Regions from separate parts of the Afipia sp. GW821-FHT14H12 genome, predicted to be linked through region 1. Evidence: predicted binding sites of a transcription regulator. Region 1 holds the regulator's gene; the other holds the start of a gene.
What was found. Region 1 encodes HrcA, which represses chaperone genes, less so after heat shock. Its sites were predicted from a motif close to GTTAGCACTCNCNNNNNGNGAGTGCTAAC; they were not measured.
Positions count from the first base shown of each region.

Region 2: the regulator HrcA is predicted to act here: its motif matches at 4,858-4,886, upstream of AC1RNA_RS01005 (co-chaperone GroES).

Region 1 covers NZ_JBXAOZ010000001.1:833,452-840,612, forward strand. Annotated here, with positions in the region: gene grpE (nucleotide exchange factor GrpE) at 1-460, opposite strand, end outside; gene hrcA (heat-inducible transcriptional repressor HrcA) at 549-1,640, opposite strand; gene rph (ribonuclease PH) at 1,844-2,560, shown strand; gene rdgB (RdgB/HAM1 family non-canonical purine NTP pyrophosphatase) at 2,560-3,198, shown strand; gene hemW (radical SAM family heme chaperone HemW) at 3,188-4,345, shown strand; gene AC1RNA_RS04150 (penicillin-binding protein activator) at 4,355-5,566, opposite strand; gene rsmI (16S rRNA (cytidine(1402)-2'-O)-methyltransferase) at 5,810-6,742, shown strand; gene AC1RNA_RS04160 (YraN family protein) at 6,739-7,128, shown strand; gene gshB (glutathione synthase) at 7,159-7,161, shown strand, end outside.
Region 2 covers NZ_JBXAOZ010000001.1:196,032-203,192, reverse strand. Annotated here, with positions in the region: gene AC1RNA_RS01020 (phytoene desaturase family protein) at 1-1,300, opposite strand, end outside; gene AC1RNA_RS01015 (hypothetical protein) at 1,338-2,549, opposite strand; gene groL (chaperonin GroEL) at 2,789-4,441, opposite strand; gene AC1RNA_RS01005 (co-chaperone GroES) at 4,493-4,789, opposite strand; gene AC1RNA_RS01000 (hypothetical protein) at 5,075-5,575, shown strand; gene AC1RNA_RS00995 (MFS transporter) at 5,634-6,836, shown strand; gene AC1RNA_RS00990 (protein phosphatase CheZ) at 6,893-7,161, opposite strand, start outside.

The DNA of each region.
Region 1 (7,161 bases):
CCTGATGCACATTCGGATCGAACTTCTCGCCCATCGGATCGAACTTCTTGACGCCGTTCTTCTCGAGCGAACGATGCAGCGAGCGCTCGGTCAACTCGACGCCTTCGATCAGCGCCGTAAGGCCTGCATCCGCCGTGGCACGCGCTTCCGCAGGCACCGCGTCGAGCGCGCGCTGCAGATTGTCGGCGATTTCCAGAATATCGCGCGCGAAACCGGCGATGCCGTAGGCGCGCGCGTCCGCGACCTCGCGCTGGGTGCGCTTGCGCAGATTCTCCATCTCCGCCAGCGTGCGGAGCATCTTGTCCTTGGCTTCAGCGGCTTCCTTGACGAGCGCCTCGGAGGGCGTCTCCTCCGGGTCGTCGGGCATGATGTACGGCTTGGAGACGCGCGGTTCGCCGGGCTTGCTGCCCGCGTTCTCCGCCGCTTCAGAAAATTCCTTCCGGCCGTCGTTATCGGTCATCACGCTTCCACTGTCTGATTAAGGGTGTACGGCTGGCATATCGTCGTTTGGCCGCCAAAAATCAAGCGCGGACGCCCGCCCAAAATACCTATTTGCCGAGCATCTGGCTGACGATGCGCGCCGCATAATCCACCATCGGGATGACGCGCGCGTAGTTCAGCCGCGTCGGGCCGATCACGCCGAGCACGCCGACGATGCGGCCGGAACTGTCGCGATAGGGCGCGGTGATGGTCGAGGAGCCCGACAGCGAAAACAGCTTGTTTTCCGAGCCGATGAAAATCCGCACGCCGTCGCCGCGTTCCGCAAGGCCGAGCAGGTCGGCGACGCCCTTCTTGGTCTCCAGGTCGTCGAACAACAGCCGTACCCGCTCCAGATCCTCCATGGCGTGAAGGTCTTCGAGCAGATTGGCATGGCCGCGCACGATCAAACGGCGCTCGTCGTTTGAGCCGCCCGACCATGATGCGACGCCGGCGGAAATGATCTTCTGCGTGAGCTGATCTAGCTCGTTGCGGCTCTGCGCCAATGCCGCTTCCAGATCGGCGCGCGCCTCGCTCAATGTGCGGCCACGGATGCGGGCGTTGAGGAAGTTCGAGGCTTCCACCAGCGCCGAGGACGGCACGCCCGGCGGCAACGCGAGAATACGGTTTTCGATCTGGCCGTCTTCGGCGACCAGCACGACGAGCGCCTGCTCGGGCTCCAGCCGCACGAACTCGATATGTTTGAGCCGCGTGTTCGATTTGCCCGTCAGCACCACGGCGGCGGCGCGCGTGAGGCCCGACAGGCGCGTCATCGCATCGCTCAGCGTGGCTTCGATCGATTGCTGCTTGCCGATGGCGGCCAACTGCGCCTGGATCGATTGCCGCTCGTCCTCGGTCAGGTCGCCGACCTGCATCAGCGCATCGACGAAAAAGCGTAACCCAAGCTCGGTCGGCAGCCGTCCTGCGGACGTATGCGGCGCGTAAATCAGGCCGAGATGTTCGAGGTCCGCCATCACGTTGCGCACGGAAGCAGGCGACAGCGGGACCGAGATCATTCGCGAGATGTTGCGCGAACCGACCGGCTCGCCGGTGGCGAGATAATTCTCGACAATTTGCCGAAAAATATCGCGGGAACGCTCGTTGAGCTGGGACAGCGCCGCGCTCGGGGTAATCAGCGAGCCTTTCGGATCGTGGTGAGACAACCTTTGCTCCTGTGGAGACATCAATCCAAGAACTTATCAGTTCAAGGCTTAATGTGTTCCCGCCGCGCGCGGCTGACAAGCACCTTGCACCCCCCCTTGCACCGCCTGTTCGGCCTTGCCGCGCGCGGCGGGCGCCCCTAAAAGCAGCCCAAGATCGTTCTTAAGATCATTCACAAGATCATTTCCTGCTTTTGGAGAAAAACATGCGTCCCAGCGGCCGCGCGCCCGACGAACTGCGCCCCGTCTCACTCGAGCGCGGCGTGGTAAAATACGCCGAAGGTTCCTGCATGGTGAAATTCGGCGACACCCATGTGCTCGTCACCGCGACGCTGGAGGAGCGGCTGCCGCCATGGCTCAAGGGCCAGGGCCGAGGCTGGGTCACCGCCGAATACGGCATGCTGCCGCGCGCCACCCATGACCGGGTCCGCCGCGAGGCTTCGGCCGGCAAGCAGAGCGGGCGCACCGTGGAAATCCAGCGCCTGATCGGCCGCTCGCTGCGCACCACCGTCGATCTCGTCGCCCTTGGCGAACGCCAGATCACCGTCGACTGCGACGTGATCCAGGCCGATGGCGGCACCCGCACCGCGTCCATCACCGGCGCATGGGTCGCGCTCGCCGACTGCCTGCAATGGATGAAGGCGCGCAACATGCTCAAGAACGACAATGTGCTGCGTGACAACGTCGCCGCGATCTCGTGCGGCATTCACAACGGCACCCCGGTGCTCGACCTTGACTATGCCGAGGATTCGGAAGCCGAGACGGACGCGAATTTCGTCATGACCGGTGACGGCCGCCTCGTCGAGGTGCAGGGCACTGCGGAGCGCACGCCGTTCTCGCAGGATGAATTCCTCAAACTGATGGCGCTGGCGCAAAGCGGCGTCGGCCGTCTCGTGGAATTGCAGAAGATCGCGATGGCGTAATGCCCAATCACCGCCACATCACCGGCCGCCTCGTCATCGCCACCCACAATTCCGGCAAGCTCGCCGAGATGCGCGAACTGCTCGCGCCTTACGGCATCGAGGCCGTATCGGCAGGCGAATTGAATCTGCCCGAGCCGGAAGAAACCGGCACCACGTTTGCCGCCAATGCGCGCATCAAGGCGGAAGCTGCGGCGAACGCAACCGGCCTGCCAGCCTTTGCCGACGATTCCGGCCTGTGCGTCGATGCGCTCGACAGCCAGCCGGGAATCTATTCGGCGCGCTGGGCGGGACCATCGAAGGATTTCATGGCGGCGATGGCGCAGATCGAGCGGCTGTTGCAGGAGCGCGGCGCGACCGCCCCGGCGCAGCGCAAGGCGCATTTCGTCTCCGCGCTGTGCGTGGCGTGGCCTGACGGGCATCTCGAGGAAGTCGAGGAGCGCGTCAACGGCGCGATGGTCTGGCCGCCGCGCGGCGACGCCGGTTTCGGCTACGATCCAGCCTTCCTCCCGGACGGCCATGGGCGTACCTTCGGCGAGATGACAAGCATCGAGAAGCACGGCCTGCCGCCACTCGGCTTGGGCCTGTCGCATCGCGCGAAGGCCTTCGTGAAGCTTGCGGAGATCTGCCTTGCCCGCTGACGCGCAAAATGCCTTTGGCGTTTATGTGCACTGGCCGTTCTGCCTGTCGAAATGTCCGTATTGCGATTTCAACAGCCACGTCCGCCACACCGCGATCGACGAGGAGCGTTTTGCGCGCGCTTTCGCGCGCGAGATCGCTACCACGGCGGCGCGCACGCCCGGCCGCACGGTAACGTCGATTTTCCTCGGCGGCGGTACGCCGTCGCTGATGAAACCGCAGACGGTCGGCGCGGTGCTCGATGCCATCGGACAGCACTGGAATGTCGATAAGGGCGTCGAGGTCACGCTTGAAGCCAACCCCACCAGCGTCGAGGCGACGCGCTTTGCGGGTTATCGCGCAGCGGGCGTCAACCGCGTTTCGCTTGGCGTGCAGGCGCTCGACGACGCTTCGCTGAAAGCGCTGGGCCGCATGCACAGTGCCCGCGAGGCGCTCGATGCGGTCGCCATCGCGCGCCGTTCGTTCGACCGCTATTCGTTCGACCTGATCTACGCGCGCCCAGACCAGAGCGCGGACGCATGGACGCGCGAACTTAAAGTGGCAATCTCGGAAGCCGCCGAACATCTGTCGCTGTATCAATTGACCATCGAGGAAGGCACGCCGTTCTTCGGCCTGCACCGCGCGGGCAAATTGAAAACACCTGACGAGGACCTCGCGCGCCAACTCTACGACGTGACGCAGGAGGTCTGCGCCGCGCATGGCCTGCCTTCTTACGAGATTTCCAATCACGCGCGGCCCGGCGCGGAGTGCCGCCACAATCTCGTCTACTGGCGGGGCCAGGAATATGCCGGTATCGGCCCCGGCGCGCATGGGCGGCTCGATATCGGCGGCATCCGTCACGCGACCGCAACCGACAAGCGGCCGGAAGCATGGCTCACGCGCGTGGAGGAAGACGGCCACGGCATCGCGACCGAAGATTTGCTCGACAGCGAACAGCGCGCCGATGAATTTCTGCTGATGGGCCTGCGCCTTGCGGAAGGCATCGATCCGAAGCGCTATGCGGCACTCGCCGGACGCCCGCTCGATCCACACCGCATCGCCGCGCTCAAGGAAGACGGCGCCATCGTGATGGACGAGAGCGGGCGACTGCGCGTGACGCAGGACGGCTTTCCTCTGCTCGATGCCGTGGTCGCCGACCTCGCGGCGTAATCCGAAAAATTACGCCCCGAAACTTTTCGGCGAGGCCGACGCAATCTGTCCACCGCTCGCCGCCACGCGCAGCACGGCGAGACCGCGCTCGTTGGTGCCATTGGGACGAAAGCGAAACAGCCCGTCGATGCCGGTGAATCCCGACACATTCGTGAGCACTTCGGCCGAGAAGCGCGGCCCGCCGCCGGAATTCACGCGCGACAGCGCCGCCACCAGCGCCACCGCATCATAGGCCAGCGTCGCGGTGCGCACCGGGTCCTGCCCGTATTTGCCGCGATAGCGCTTGGCGAAGGCGCGATAGCCGGACGGATCGGGAGCCGCGTAATAGCCGCCCTGCAGATGCTGATCGGCGAATACTTTCGGGTTGTCCCACAGCCCGGTGCCGAGCAGTTGCACGCGCTTGAGATCCGCACCCGCACCGGCAAGTTGCGATGACAGTTGGACCAGCACGTCGCCGTCATCGGCGAGCAGCAGCGCGTCTGCGCCGCCCAGCGCCTGCGCGACGTTGCGTACGGCGGTCTGCACCTGATTCGGATCGCTCGTGTACTTTTCAAAAGCGATCATGCGCGCGCCCTTGCGCGCCACCGCCTGCTTGAACGCGGCCTCGACAACGTTGCCGTAGGCATTCTCCGGCAACAGCGCCGCGAAGGAGCGCTTGCCGGTGCTGGTGGAATAATCGGTGATGCGGTTGACGTCGGATTCCGGCAGGAAGCTCAACAGATAGACGCCCTGCCCGGCAACGCTGGCGTCGGTGGAAAACGCGATCACCGGAATGTTGCGCGACCGCGCCTGCTGCGCCACGCCCGCGACCGAAAGCCCGAACAGCGGCCCGAGAATGATCTCCGCGCCTTCGCCCAGCGCCTGTTGCGCGGCGGTTTGCGCGCCTTGCGGGGTACCGGCATCGTCCTTGATGAGAAGCTGGATGTCGGGATTCTGGAATTCCGCCAGTGCCATCTCGGCGGCATTCTTCATCGAATTGCCGGCGATGCCCGCATTGCCCGCGCCCGACAAAGGCAGAATCAGCCCGACCTTGACCTGCCCCTTGCCGACGGCAATCGCTTCCTGCTGCGGGCCCGAAGGGCCCGGCGGCGGCTGATCGGTGCCTGTCAGCCCGGACATGCCCGCGCATCCGGCGAGCAGCGGCGCACCGAGGATCAGCCCGACAGCGCTGCGGCGGGTGGTCAGGAGGCTGGATTTTGAAGGATGGGTCGGGACCGTCATCAATTCTCTTTCAGACCGGCTCCTTGATCGGCCCGGACACCATGACGGACCGATCTGGAGCCAAATTCAGACTTCTTGGCGACCACCATACGGGAAAACGAAGAATTTGTGACCCCTGCGAATTTCCAAGCCTTTGGAATTCTAAGCTTTGGATTCTGAAGCTTTTGAAATTCTGAAGTCTGGATCGTTCATTCCTTGCGCGTGCAGCAAGACGATTCCGCGCGGACAGGCTACACTGACCTCATGTCTCGCCCGTCCCCCCGCCCGGATACCGACACCACCGCCGTTTCGCGACAGATTCTGGTGGCGGGGCACGCCATCATCGTTCCGAAAGCGCCACCGGGACTGTATCTCGCCGCCACGCCGATCGGCAATCTCGGCGACATCACGCTGCGCGCGCTGGAGACACTGGCGGGCAGCGACGTGATCTGCTGCGAGGACACCCGCGTCACCCGCAAGCTCCTGGACCGCTACGGCATCACCGTGCCGCTGTCGCCCTATCACGAGCACAACGCGGCAGCGATGCGGCCGAAGATTCTCGCGCGCCTCGCGCAAGGGGAGTCGGTCACGCTGGTGTCGGATGCCGGCACGCCGCTGATTTCCGATCCTGGCTTCAAGCTGGTGCGCGAGGCCTGCGCCGTGGGCTTCGCGGTTCACGCGCTGCCGGGCCCTTCCTCAATTCTCGCAGCGCTGTCGGTCGCGGCATTGCCGACCGACCGTTTCTTCTTCGAGGGCTTCCTGCCCGCCAAGGAAGGCGCGCGCCGCAACCGCATCACCGAGCTGGCGCGGATCGGCGTCACACTGGTGCTGTTCGAATCCGGCGCGCGGGTGCAGGACTCTTTGCGCGATCTCGCCGACATTCTTGGGGCCCGCGATATCGCGATCTGCCGCGAGATGACCAAGCTGCACGAGGATATCCGCCGCTTCTCGCTTGCAGATGTCGACGCGCAGGCTGCCCAACTGGAAACGCGCGGCGAATTCGTGCTGGTGATCGGCCCGCCCTCGGAAGACACCGGACGCATGAGCGAGGATCAGCTCGACGCGCTTTTGCGCGAGCAGCTTGCGCATGGCAGCGTCAAGGATGCGGTTGCCGCCGCGGTCGAACTGTCGGGCCATCCGCGCCGCGAGGTTTATGCGCGCGCGCTGGCGCTGGCTCACAAGGATGAGCCCGAATGAGCGCGCCGCCCGACAATCCTGCAGCCGAGCGCGTCACCGCATTTCAGACCGGCCTGTCCGCCGAGCGGCGCGCTTGTCTCTATCTCAGTGCAAAAGGCTACCGCGTCCTGGCGCGGCGCTACCGCACGCCGCATGGCGAGATCGACGTGGTGGCAAAGCGGCGCGCAACGCTGGCGTTCGTCGAGGTGAAGGCGCGCAACACGCTCGACGATGCCGCCTATAGCGTCACGCCGCGCCAGCAGCAGCGCATCGCCGCCGCAGCCTCGCTCTGGCTCGCCGCGCATCCCGACCATGCAAATCTGGACTGCCGTTTCGACGTGATATTGATTGCGCCGAGGCGGCTTCCGCGCCATCTGGAAGCAGCGTTCGAGACTTCCTCTTTCTGATTATCGATTCATCCCACAGCCGGACCGACCATG
Region 2 (7,161 bases), 640 kb from region 1:
CGATGGATTGGGCCAATCCCGGAAAATGCCGGTCGAGATAGGCGACGATCGCGTTCTGCCAGCGCGCGCGCTTGGCGCGGTAGCCATCCTGATCGAGACCTTCCCAGTTTGAGAGCGTGTCCGGTGCGATGATCGACAGCACATAAGGCGGCGCGGGGATGCCTGACTCGATCGCGGCATAATCGACCATCGCGAGCGGCGGCATCTTCTCGCCCGGCTCGTCTCGCATCAGCGTCGTTGCCTGCGCATAATCTGCCAGCGTTGTCATCCAGTCCGGCAGCAATTGCGTGGAGTAGGCGGTGAATCCGAATGCGCCGGGCGGCTTTGAAAGGCCGAGCGTGAGCGCGAACAGCGAGATCGAGGAAGGCCGCGATTCATAAGGCGCGAGGAAAGGCTTGGCCTGTTTCGGCGGCAGCAGCGCGGCCACCGAGGCGGGCGCGCCATTGCAGACGACGCGCTTACTCTCGACAGTTTTCGGGTCGCTGCCGTCCTTGGCGGTGTGATGGACGCGGAACGTACCGCCGTCCTTTTCGATGGCAGTGACGATGCGGCGCAGGATAGTTTCGCCGCCGGCTTTCTTGATCTCGCGGGCCAGCGCGCTGGAGAGCCGCTGCGATCCGCTATGGATATAGCGCCCGCCGCTGAGCAGCAGGCCGCCTTGCGCCATGGCGAAATAGACCCACCACAGCGTCGCGGGGTCGTCGTGATAATAGCAAAGGTTCGCGGTGAGGGCGCATTTCAGCGCCTCGTTGTTACCGAACGCTTGCTGGAGCTTTTTCGCCAGCGGCAGCTTCCAGTCGCGGATCGCGGGCGCAAGCGACATCAGCGCGCTGTAGATATCGCCGGACCGGCGGGCTGGGGCATCGCCCTGCGTCAGCGCTCCGGCGGCGGAGGCGATCTGCTTCATCTCGCAGAGCAGCCGCGCGATCGCTTCGCGCGCCTCGGGAAAACGGGCGCTCAATGCTTCGCGCGCGCCGTCAAAATTATCCGGCACCAGCAGCGGAGACGATAACGGGCCGCCGCGCACCTCGTAGAGCGCGCCGCCCGGTGACCATTTCAATGTCTCAAGAATGCCCGCGCGCGCCAGCGGAAGATGCTTGGGATCGCGCGGGTCGTGCGGATCGCCGGTTTCGTGCAGCGAGCCCTCGACGAAGAGATCGCCGACCTTGTAGCTCGATGCCGCGCCGCCGACGGAATTGCTTTTCTCGATCACGAGCACTTTGCGGCCCGCGCGCGCCAGCAGCGCGCCGCTGGTCAGGCCGCCGAGACCGGCGCCGACGATGATGATGTCGTATGACATCAGTCCTGAACCGGGTTGCTGCGGGAGATGACGGCCATCATTTCCACGCCGCTTGCTCGGCATCCCAGCGTTGCCCCTTGAGGTCGGCTGCGATGCCCTGCACAAGGCCGTCGTCGTCGGTGTAGGTGCTTTCGGTTTCGTCGCCGGTCGAGGAATCCGCGAAGTTCAAATGCGGGCCGGCGGTTTCATCGCGCGTCGTCGTCGCCGGCACGCCGAGCCAGATCACCAGCCGGTCGGCATTGCCCGGCTTTTCGGGCCCGACCAGCGCCGACACTTCCAGCGTGTCGGTGAGGTTCAGTGCGGGCACGAGGGTGTTGGGGCGTTTCATCGTGATCGTCAGCTCGCCCGTGGTGTCGCTCCATTTGGTGCTGGCGGCTTGCGCCTTGAGGATTTTCGAGGCGCTGGCCGCGAGCGCGGAGGCCAAGTGGTCGCGGTCGAGTTTGCCGTCCTTGCGCCAGTCGGCGGCGGGAATCCGGATGGCGCGCTCGGTATCGTAACTGCCGGTGGTCCAGCCTGCGGCGATCACGCCCGGCGCAGTCTTTAAGCGCGCGAGGAGGGCGCCCGCGCGCTGCGGATCGACATCGAAGCGCACGAGCTGCGTGCCGGTGCGCAGTGCCGCGCAGTCGGTGGAGAGGCTGTCGAGCGACAGCTCGATATCGTCGTTGCGCAGGCTTTTCAGAAGATCGGCGAAATTCTCACGCTTGACCCTGAGGGCAAGCGATTGCGGCGACAGCTCGGTGAAGTCCGCCGGGTTCGCGGTGATGCTGTCGTCTGTGTTCTGAGCGGCCTCGAACTCCCGCTGATCGGAATCGGTGTTGTCGGTCGAGGTGACCTCGGACGTCTTGTCGCCGATCGTGATCTTGCCCTGGAAAGTGATGGCCCTGTTCTCGGGCTTGCGCGTCAGGTTGACGGTGACAGGCAGTTTTTCCTCGGTGGTCTGGCCGGTGCCGCTCAGCTTCTGGCCGTCGGCTTTCAGTTCGATGGCGAAGCGATCCTTGTGCTCGGAGCCGATCGAGGCCGAATAGCAGACATCGAGCACGGTCGAGGTGATCTTGCCGCCGTCGTGGATCTCGCGAATGAAGGCATCGACGGGCAAATCGCCGAGAATGTCGCCAAGCCCGGTGAAGTAGCGCACCTCGCCGCCAACAAGCGGGCTTTTCGCGGGCGTCTTGGCCGTCTGCGCCATCGCAAAAGGACACGCGGCAATGCCGAGGATGAGGGCCGAGCAGGCAACGGTCGAAAATCGCATCAGGGGCATCCTGCGTGAAGCGGGGAACGTCCATCGAAACAAGCGGGGCGACCATAGACGCTTATCTGTATGATTTGAACGCCATCTCATTGCCGGAATAGCGTTTTCCTCGTTTCAGCGGTTGAGGGGCGGGTATTATTTGCCGCAAGCGCCGCTGTGCCCGCCGTAAAAGTATCGGCAACAAAAAAGCCGCCCGAAGGCGGCTTTTCGTTTTCTTCGAGAGAAGTGCGGGCGAGAGCTTAGAAGCCCATGCCGCCCATTCCTCCCATGCCGCCCATTCCGCCGCCACCCGGCATCGCCGGCGCGGGTTCCTTGGGCAGTTCGGCAACCATAGCTTCGGTGGTCACCAACAGGCCCGCGACGGATGCAGCGTCCTGAAGCGCGGTGCGCACCACCTTGGCGGGGTCGATGATGCCCTTGGCGACCATGTCGACATACTCTTCGTTCTGGGCGTCGAAGCCGAAGGTCTCGGTCTTGTTCTCGAGAATCTTGCCGACCACGATCGAGCCCTCGACACCGGCGTTCTCCGCGATCTGACGGATCGGGGCTTCCAGCGCCTTCAGCACGATATTGATGCCGGCCTGAACATCGGAGTTGTCATTGTTGATGCGGCCGACCGCCTTCTTGGCGCGCAGCAGCGCGGTGCCGCCGCCCGGCACGATGCCTTCCTGAACGGCCGCGCGGGTTGCGTTGAGTGCGTCCTCAACGCGATCCTTCTTCTCCTTGACCTCGATCTCGGTCGCGCCGCCGACGCGGATCACCGCGACGCCGCCCGCGAGCTTGGCAAGACGCTCCTGCAGCTTCTCGCGGTCGTAGTCCGAGGTGGTCTCCTCGATCTGCGCCTTGATCTGGTTGACGCGGGCCTCGATGTCCGCCTTCTTGCCCGCACCGCCGACGATGGTGGTGTTCTCCTTGTCGATCACCGCCTTCTTGGCGCGGCCGAGCTGCTTGAGCGTGACGTTCTCAAGCTTCATGCCGAGATCTTCGGAAATGAGCTGGCCGCCGGTGAGGATCGCGATGTCCTCGAGCATCGCCTTGCGGCGATCGCCGAAGCCCGGCGCCTTGACGGCCGCGACCTTCAGGCCGCCGCGCAGGCGGTTGACGACGAGGGTGGCGAGTGCCTCTCCCTCAATGTCCTCGGCGACGATCAGGAGCGGCTTGCCCGACTGCACCACGGCTTCCAGCACCGGCAACATCGCCTGCAGGCCGGTGAGCTTCTTCTCGTGCAGCAGGATGTAGGCGTCATCGAGCTCGGCGGTCATCTTCTCGGCATTGGTGACGAAGTAGGGCGAGAGATAGCCGCGATCGAATTTCATGCCTTCGACGATATCGACTTCGGTGTCGAGGGACTTCGCTTCCTCGACGGTGATGACGCCCTCATTGCCGACCTTCTGCATCGCCTTGGCGATCATCGAGCCGATGGTGGAATCGCCGTTGGCCGAAATGGTGCCGACCTGGGCGACTTCGGAGGACGAAGCGACCGGCTTGGCGCGCTTCTCGATGTCCTTGATGACGGCGGCGACGGCGATGTCGATGCCGCGCTTGAGGTCCATCGGGTTCATGCCGGCGGCAACCGACTTCGCGCCTTCGCGCACGATCGCCTGGGCAAGCACGGTGGCGGTGGTGGTGCCGTCGCCGGCGAGGTCATTGGTCTTGGAGGCGACTTCGCGCAGCATCTGTGCGCCCATGTTCTCGAACTTGTCCTCGAGTTCGATTTCCTTGGCGACAGTCACGCCATCCTTGGTGATGCGGGGTGCGCCGAAGCTTTTGTCGATCACGACGTTGCGGCCCTTGGGACCGAGCGTGACCTTCACCGCGTTGGCGAGAATGTCGACGCCGCGCAGCATGCGTTCGCGCGCGTCGCCCGAGAATTTTACGTCCTTGGCAGCCATGAGAAATTACTCCGAATTGAGATGTCTTGAATGATGTCGGGAGAGGCTGCTTCAGCCCAGCACGCCCAGGATGTCGGATTCCTTCATAATCAGGAGGTCTTCGCCATCGAGCTTGACTTCGGTGCCGGACCACTTGCCGAACAGCACGCGGTTGCCGACCTTGAGGTCCATCGGGATCAGCTTGCCGCTCTCGTCGCGTCCGCCCGGACCGACAGCGACTACCTGACCTTCGGAGGGCTTTTCCTTGGCGTTGTCGGGAATGATGATGCCGCCCTTGGTCTTCGCTTCGGCGTCGATGCGCTTGACGACGACGCGGTCGTGCAGCGGACGGAACGTGGTCTTGGCCATGGTGATGGTCCTTCGCGTTGGTTTCAGTTTGGGGATTGATCGGAGCGGACAGGCCGCCCTTGAACGAGACTGGCAGTCCCATTTTGGGAGTGCTAACGGTGTTGCCGTGGGGAAATATGGGCTGGCGCTTTTCCTGTCAAGCAAACGCCGCTGGCTTAAGACCTTGGTGAGGTCATTATATGATGCTCGAAGGCCATCATCCGCGTTCGAACAACAGGCTTTGAGAGAACGCCGCCGCTTGCCAGGCTGGCAAACGTGGTTCATGAAGTCTGTCGAGGAGAATCTATGGTCAGTCTGCGCACCGCTTCGAAATTAGCGATGATTTCGCTTCTTGCCGCTGGTATCGGCGGTTGCAGCACTTTCAACCTCAATGGCAACAATACGCCGGTCGCCCAGGAGCCGGCAGTGGAGCCGGAGATTCCCGCCACCATCCGTGCCGATGAGCTGGTTGGCCGCTGGGGCCTTGCCGCCTATCACAAGCCGGAAGACCGTGTACGTACCGAGAATGCGGCGCGCGGACAGTGCAAGCAGCCTTACGTGATCGGCAAGGGGCCGACCGGAGGCGTCATCATGCATCTGGCCGACGAGGCGACCCCGCAGGAGCTGCGGGTCAAGGGCAGCCGGAGCGGCAAGAACTACATTGGGCCCGCAGGCCCGCCAGGTGGTCCGCAGGATCGCGAGATTGTCTCCTTCGATGGCCGTGTGCTGACCACGCGCTTCATCGATCCGGATGCTGCGACGCGATACGGCACCATGGTCTATGTGCGCTGCGCGCCGCGCGCATAGAAAAGCTGCGCGGGCTGCTCTTCTTTAATCCGCGAATCCTGACATTAATGCCGGTGATATGAACCCTTTTGCCGGACCGGCCGCGCTGATCGCAGGGCCTCATCGCGCGGTGGCGGTGCTGTGCGTTACCCAGATTCTGGGCTGGGGCGCGCTGTTCTATCCCCCCGCTCTCACCATGACCTATATCGCGGATGCCCACGGCTGGTCGCTGCCGCTGGCACTGTCCGGGTTTTCCGTCGCGCTCGGCACATCCGGCCTGTGCGCGCCCTATGCCTGCGGCCTGATCGACAAGCGCGGCGGTAATCTGGTGATGTCCGCCGGCGCGCTGATCGGAGCCGCCGGATTGCTGCTGCTGCCGCTGGCGCCCAATTACCCGATCTACCTGCTGGCCTGGATCCTGATCGGGATCGCCATCGCATCCTGCCTTTACGATCCCGCCTTCACCACGCTCACGCGAATCTATGGCATGGCCTCTCGCGGGCCGATCACGGTCGTGACCTTTTCCGGCGGGTTGGCCTCCACCGTCGGCTGGCCGCTGATGCATTTCCTGATCGAACATTTCGGCTGGGAGAGCGTGTTCTTCACCTGGGCCGGGGTGCTCGCATTCCTGATCGCGCCGCTGCACTGGTTTGTGCTTCCGAGGCGTAAGGCACAGGTGACGGCACCGGCCGTGGCGGCCGATGAGCCGGTTGCGAAGAAGCGATTTGTCCAGCCGCACGGCTGGCCTTTCATTCTGATGGCGGCGGGTTTCGCGGGCCATGCCTTCGCGCTGTCAGGCACAACGACACACCTTTTGCCGATTCTGCAGCGTGGCGGAATCGATCCCGGGCTTGCCGTCACGATCGGCGCGATGTTCGGCCCCGCCCAGATCGTGACGCGCTTTGCGGATTTCGCCAGCAAGGGGCGGCTGCATCCGGTCTGGGTGGCGCGCATCTCGATGGGCACCATGGCGGTCGCTTTCGCGATCCTGTCGTTTGCCGGCATCGAGACGTTGCATGCCATGATTTTCGCGATTTTGTTTGGCGCGGCAAACGGCGTGATGACGATCGCGCGCGGAGCATTGCCGCTCGCGACATTCGGTCCGATGGGATATGGCCGCGTGGTCGGGCGAATTTCACGGCCGGGCCAGATCATGCAGGCGCTTGCGCCGTTCATTCTGGCCTTCGTGATCGACCGCTGGTCGGATCAGGCGGCGCTCGACATCATGATCGGGACGATTGCGCTGGCGCTGCTTTGCTTTTCCATGTTGCGGCGGGTGTGAGGCAAAACAAAAACGCCCCCGCGAAGCGGGGGCGTTGAGAATGGGTTGGCGGCTTTTTAGTTGAACAGCGCGTCGATATCGTTCTGCGAGGCGTGGCCCTCGTCGCCGTCGAGCTTCGGCCCGTTGAGCAACTTGGCATCGCCTTCGCGGGTGTCGAGAATGGCCGGTGCATGCGCCTTGATGGCATCGACGCCACCCCAGATCTCCATCATGACGTTGATGTGATGCTCGATGAATTTCATCGTGTTCATCACCTTGCTGATGCGCTGGCCGGTGAGGTCCTGGAAGTTGCAGGCCTCGAAGATGCTAATGACGCGCTCGGAGA